2 regions of the Exiguobacterium sp. BMC-KP genome follow, and region 2 is predicted to be linked to the other one. Evidence: riboswitches for the same ligand, from Rfam matches in the RefSeq annotation. Region 2 holds a riboswitch; the other holds the start of a gene.
What was found. A riboswitch is a leader RNA that binds a small molecule or an ion and turns the genes downstream of it on or off. The one in region 2 is predicted to bind S-adenosylmethionine.

Region 1 (3,129 bases), on a different contig from region 2:
TGGATATAATCACTGAACTCGACGATTTCGACTTTGTAGCCTTTCTTTTCGAGTTGCGGCTGAATCGCTTGTTTGACCATGTCGCTATACGGACCGCTCGTCGCGCCAATCTTGATTGTCTTGTCTTTTTCGTCCGCACTGCTGTCTCCGCATCCTGCGAGGACTCCTGCACCGAGTAAGGCTGTGGCTAAAAAGGCATATCGTTTTTTCATGATTCCACTCTCCCTTTGTATGTATGATTAGCGTTTATCTGTTTTTCGCGCCAGTTGATTGCCAAGTGCTTGAATGCTTTGAACGATGACGATGAGGACAACGATCGTGACGATCATGATGACATTATCGTAGCGATAGTAACCGAATCGGATCGCGAGGTCACCGACACCTCCACCACCGACATTGCCAGCCATCGCCGAGAAGCCGATCAGGCTGATCGTTGTCAGGGTGATGCCTTGAATAATCCCTGGGAGTGCTTCCGGTAAGAGAACGCTGACGATGATCCGTAACGGTTTTGCGCCACAGGCTTCAGCGGCTTCGATCAAACCAGGTGGAATCTCACGCAGTGACGTTTCGACGAGTCGTGCGAGAAACGGAATTGCTGCGACACTGAGGCTGACGGACGCGGCCGTCGGACCAATCGTATTATCGAGTAACAGTTTCGTTAAAGGAATAAGGGCAACCAGCAAGATGATGAACGGCAATGACCGGACGATGTTGACGACGAAGTCAAGGACACGTCGGATAGCAACGTTTTGAAAGAACAGACCACGATCGGTGACGAACAAAATAATCCCGAGCGGAATCCCGACAACCAATGCGAATGTAAGAGAAATTCCGACCATCCATGCCGTCTCACCGAGTGCTTTCAGGAGCTCGGGTAACATCATTTGAATACGTTCAAGCCACATCCTGAATCACCTCGAGTGCATGAAGTTCAGTTGCGAGCCAGTCAAGGGCAGGGGCGATTTGGTCGGATGATCCCGTCAAACTGACGATCAGGACACCAAAGGCGACGTCTTGAATGTAGTCGACCTTCCCGTGCAAGATACTGACCGAGATATCGTAACGCCGAATGGCTTCTGATAGTGTACTCTCACCAGTTTTCTCACCTGTGAACTGTAAACGGATGATTTTTCCGGGTGTCGCTTGCAAGATGCGTTCCGGCAGTTCAATCTGTAGTGCCGTATCGACGTAATGTTGTGTGACCGGATGTTTGGCTTGACTGAACAAGTCATAGGTCGAAGCGACTTCGACGACTTCTCCTTGCGACATGACGGCGACGCGGTGGCAAATCTGTTTGACGACATCGATCTCATGGGTGATAAGAACGATCGTTAGACCGAGTCGTTCATTCAAATCTTTCAACAAATCCAAAATCTGCAGCGTCGTGACCGGGTCAAGGGCAGATGTCGCTTCGTCACATAACAGGACGGTCGGATTGTTCGCGAGTGCCCGGGCAATCCCGACGCGCTGTTTCTGCCCACCGCTCAGCTGACTCGGGAAATTCGTTTCAAATCCTTCGAGTCCGACAAGCGAAACGAGCTCACGAATCCGTTCTGGGAAATCGGCGCGTTTCACACCAGCTGACTTGAGTGCAAAAGCGATGTTATCCGCGACGTTACGTGATTGAATCAATTGGAAGTGTTGAAAGATCATTCCGGTCCGCAGTCGTAGTTGGCGCAAGTCCGCTTTAGACATCCCACCGAGCGAGACACCGTCGACCTTGATCGTTCCTTGTGTTGGATGCTCGAGTCCGTTGATCAGGCGAAGCAACGTACTCTTACCGGCACCGGATTCACCGATGATGCCGAAGATCTCTCCTTTTTGAATCGTCAAATCGACATCCCGTAATGCAAAAATCGGGGTCCGGTCTCGGACGAACCGTTTTGTAATGTGTTTGAATTCAATCATCCGCTCATCTCCTCATACAAAAAAAGTCGCTTTTTCCTAGTAGCAGAGCAACCAGAAAAAAGCGACGAAAGTGTAAGATTTCGTAACTTATCTCTCAGAATGAATCCATTCTGTAGGATGTGGCACCGTTCCTAATAGGTGGTTGCCGGACGTCGTTGGGCCTAATCCCTCGGTCGCTCTCGATAAGTAGTTATGCTGTTGGGATTTACTCTAACGGAAATGATTCCCATCTGTCAAATGTTTTTTCAGAATTATTCCGCAACAGGCGTCCGGAACAGGTTGAGCGTTCCGATTCGGTCAATGGCTTCCTCCAACCGTTCGACATCAGCAATCAAGCTAATTCGGACATAACCTTCTCCGTATTCACCGAAGAACGATCCCGGGGTTACGGCAACGTGCGCTTCGTCAAGCAGGTGATCGGTGAAGCTTTGGGATGTGTATCCTTCAGGCACCGGAAGCCAAACGAAGAATGAACCGCCTGGACGTGGTCCACTCCATCCAATTTCATCGAGTTTTGCGAACAACGCATCGCGGCGAGTTTCATACAGATTACTTAACTCGCGGACGCATGTCTGTTCGCTCGTTAAGGCAACGGTCGCCGCATGTTGAATCGGTGTGAATGCACTGACGTAGAGATGTTCTTGGTACGTCTCGATGCTTGAGATGACAGACGGATTTCCGATTGCGAAGGCAATCCGGAAGCCGGACATATTAAAGCGTTTTGAGAGCGAAAATAGCTCGATGCCGACGTCTTTTGCGCCTTCTGTTTGCAAGAAACTTCGGGTCGGACCATCGAAGCTGATACCGCCGTATGCTAAGTCATGGACGACACAAATATCGTTCGCATCCGCGAAAGCGACCGTTTGTTCGAAGGCTTCCGCTGTTGCCGTGGCGCCAGTTGGATTACTCGGATAGTTGAGGAACAACATCCGGGCACGCTCAACGTCTGTCGTATCGAGCAAATCATAATCCGGTAAGAAGTCGTTTTTCTCAAGCAACGGTAAGGTGATCGGGTATGCACCGGCAAGTGCAGCACCAGACAGGTAATCCGGGTATCCGGGATCCGGAACGATGACACCTTCCCCAGGGTTAACGATCGTTTGCGGTAAGGCGACGATTCCTGCCTTACTACCGAGAAGAATCGCGACTTCCGTTGCCGGATCGATCGTGACACCAAATTCGCTTGCGTAAAATCGCGCGACAGCTTGTTTTAGAAAATCA
Region 2 (3,129 bases):
GATCAAACAATCGTTCCTCAATCGAAAAAGCAGTCGTCATGATGTAAAAGTGTTTTCGATCTTTTTCGTCAGATGGGGATTGTGTGAACTCTTCTAATAAAGCACGATACTTTGTAGCAAAGCGTTGAAAGTCGGATTCAGACATCGTCAGTTCTTTTTGGAGCGATAAGCTCATCCAGTCTTCGACGTTTGAAGACACAGGAGAAAAAGCAGTTGTCGGAGCGGTGAGGACGCGTGTCTTTGCTCGGTCTAGTACCTCAAGATACGATTGTCGGGTCGCTTCTTTCGTCTCGACGAAGTTCAGAAGATGATCAGCAGGAATGTATCCTCGAGCAATCGCTTGATAGTATTTCAGTAGATTTCCACCTTGTTCTTCTGTCCGAACGAGGCGAATCAAGTCATGCTTTTCAAGTTCCCGCACGTGATAGAGGACCTTTGCGCGCGATAACGTCAGCAAGTGGGCCAACTGATGCACCGTATGCGGTTGTTCGACGAGAAACATGAGGATTTTTGTTCGTAACGGATCACTGATTACCTTCAACTGTTCATAGTTCTCTAATATGTGAATCGCTTTTTGTTCCATCCAATCATCTCCTTTTTAACCGGTTAACTTTTGTTAACCGTAAATCAAAAACTTCTTTTTGTAAACGATTACAAATTTATGTGAGGGTAACGACAAAGGAAAGAGCTGTTAGTTTCCATACAAAAACTGACTCCATTGACATACTCGTTCATTCTCATTCACCTCTTGCAAAAGTAGATGTGAGAATAAGCGAAATGTTTGAAGTCAGTTCAGCTGTTTTATATGGTTCAAGGCTAGATTAAACCGTCGTCGTATCTTTCCATTCCTGTTCGATGAAGGCATCACGACCAGAGGCGGCACGATCTTTTTTGTAGTGTTCTGGATTTTTCTTATGGAAGTCTTGGTGGTACTCTTCCGCTGGATAAAATTCAGAAGCGGCATCGATCCGCGTTACAATCGGTTGTTTAAAACGATTGCTTGCGGCAAGAGCGTCACGAGAAGCGATTGCTGCTTCATGCTGCGCATCCGTATGATAGAAGATTGCTGGTGCGTACTGCGTGCCGCGATCTTGGAATTGACCTTCTGCATCCGTCGGATCCGTTTGTGGCCAGTAGAGTTCAAGTAAACGCTCATACGGGAATAGGCTTGGATCAAACGTGATTTGGACGACTTCGAGATGTCCTGTCGTTCCTGTTTTTACTTGCTCGTATGTCGGATGATCGACGTGACCGCCCATGTAACCTGATACGATTCCCTCGATTCCTGGTAATTCTTCAAATGGTGTCACCATGCACCAAAAACATCCACCTGCAAATGTTGCTTTTTCCATCCGTCTCTTCCTCTCCGTGGGAAATTCCCATTGTATGTCTGACAGCGAGAAAAACGAAAACGACTCCTTCGCTTGGTTGCAAAAGGAGTCGCCGCTTTTTATCAACCAAAGCTTTCGCTTTGCTGGTCGTAGCACCTTGCTATGCGCAGGTTGCTGGGACGTCATCGATCCAGATCTCTCGGTCCACTCTTGATAAGGGTATATGAAGTTGATGTCATTCGTTATCATTGTTGTGATGATACCATTCCATAAGAAATAAAGTCAATCCTTAGGTTTTAAGGCACGTAAAACGGTCGCTCCGAGTGTTTTCGCACCAACCAGCAGCGCCTGTTCGTTGATTTCGTACTGCGGATGATGTTGTGGATAATTGACGCGACCATCCGTATATCCGGAGCCGGTAAAGAAGTAACTTCCCGGGACATGCGTTAGATAATGTGCGAAGTCGTCCGCCGCCATCATCGGTGTGAGTGCTCGAACAGATGCTTTCGGCAAGAAAGCAGCAGCTTCCTGAACGAGTTTTGTCTCATCCGGATGATTCCAGAGCGCGGGGTAACCCGTCGTGAAGTCAATCGAATACGAAGCACCGATGCCAGCACAAGTCGTTTTAGCGACAAGATCGACTTCTTGTCGGAGCTGATGCCGCAGTGTCTCGTTAAACGTTCGGATTTCCCCAACGATGCGTGCCTCACCCGTAACGATGTTTGGTGCCGTTCCTGCATGGAAAGAACCGATTGCGAGAACGGCAGGCTCAAACGGATCGACCCGTCGGCTGACGAGGTGTTGTAAGTTACAGACAAGCTGTGCACCGGCGACAAGCGCATCTTTTGTTTTATGTGGTGCTTGAGCATGTCCACCTTGACCGTGGACGATGATTTCGAATTCGTCGATGGCGCATAGCGTATGTCCTTCCCGAAAACCAATCGTGCCAACAGGTAAATCATTTTCAAGATGTGTCGCAAAAATTGCATCGACCCCTTCGAGGACGCCACCTTCAATCATTTGAATCGCACCACCGGGAAAGACCTCTTCCCCATGCTGGTGAATGATTCGAATTGTTCCTTGCAATTGATCGCGTAACGGATAGAGTGTAGCAGCAAGGGCCATCACCATCGCCGTATGACCATCATGTCCACAAGCATGCATGACACCAGGATGGATCGACCGGAAAGCAAGCGTTGTCTCTTCTTGGAGTGGTAAGGCATCAAAATCGGCGCGGACAGCAATCGTTGGACCAGGTTGTTTGCCTTCGATCGTCGCGACGACTCCGCGACCTCCAACGGCTGTTTGATGAGGAATGCCACGTTCCGCGTAAAAAGCAGCAATCCGTTCTGGTGTGCGGACTTCTTGGAAGGATAGTTCCGGATGGCGGTGGAAATCACGGCGTAACGCGATCATCGTTGGTTCGAATTGTTCAAGTGCTTCAAAAAGTTGTGTTTGCATCTTCAAGCTCCTTTGACGTGTGTCTTTTCGTGAAAATGGGTACAGATACAGGTAATCACGAAAGGGGATAATGAAACATGGGAGAAATCGTCGTTAACGCTGTACTTACAATCAAAGCAGGACTCGCGGATCAAGTATTCCCGATTTTACAAACGGTTTATCATGCCTCACAAAAAGAAGAAGGATGCTTGCGCTATTCCTTGCATCAATCGATCGAGGATGAGCATCAATTCATGTTGTATGAAGTGTATCGTGACGAAGAGGCGCTCGAAGCACATATCGCATCCGACCACTATAAAGCATACCGCGAACAAATCGAGTTATACTTGATGGACCG

Region 1: linked by a shared signal. The riboswitch ahead of ADM98_RS15630 (methionine ABC transporter ATP-binding protein) and the one ahead of msrA (peptide-methionine (S)-S-oxide reductase MsrA) in region 2 are both predicted to bind S-adenosylmethionine.

What each region holds. Positions count from the first base shown of each region.
Region 1 is NZ_LGIW01000015.1:1,908,891-1,912,019, reverse strand. Features, by position in the region: gene ADM98_RS15640 (MetQ/NlpA family ABC transporter substrate-binding protein) at 1-212, opposite strand, end outside; gene ADM98_RS15635 (methionine ABC transporter permease) at 240-905, opposite strand; gene ADM98_RS15630 (methionine ABC transporter ATP-binding protein) at 895-1,908, opposite strand; SAM riboswitch class I at 1,993-2,097, opposite strand; gene ADM98_RS15625 (aminotransferase class I/II-fold pyridoxal phosphate-dependent enzyme) at 2,160-3,129, opposite strand, start outside.
Region 2 is NZ_LGIW01000014.1:265,903-269,031, forward strand. Features, by position in the region: gene ADM98_RS05275 (winged helix-turn-helix domain-containing protein) at 1-583, opposite strand, end outside; gene msrA (peptide-methionine (S)-S-oxide reductase MsrA) at 822-1,352, opposite strand; SAM riboswitch class I at 1,448-1,551, opposite strand; gene ADM98_RS05285 (M20 metallopeptidase family protein) at 1,614-2,792, opposite strand; gene ADM98_RS05290 (putative quinol monooxygenase) at 2,870-3,129, shown strand, end outside.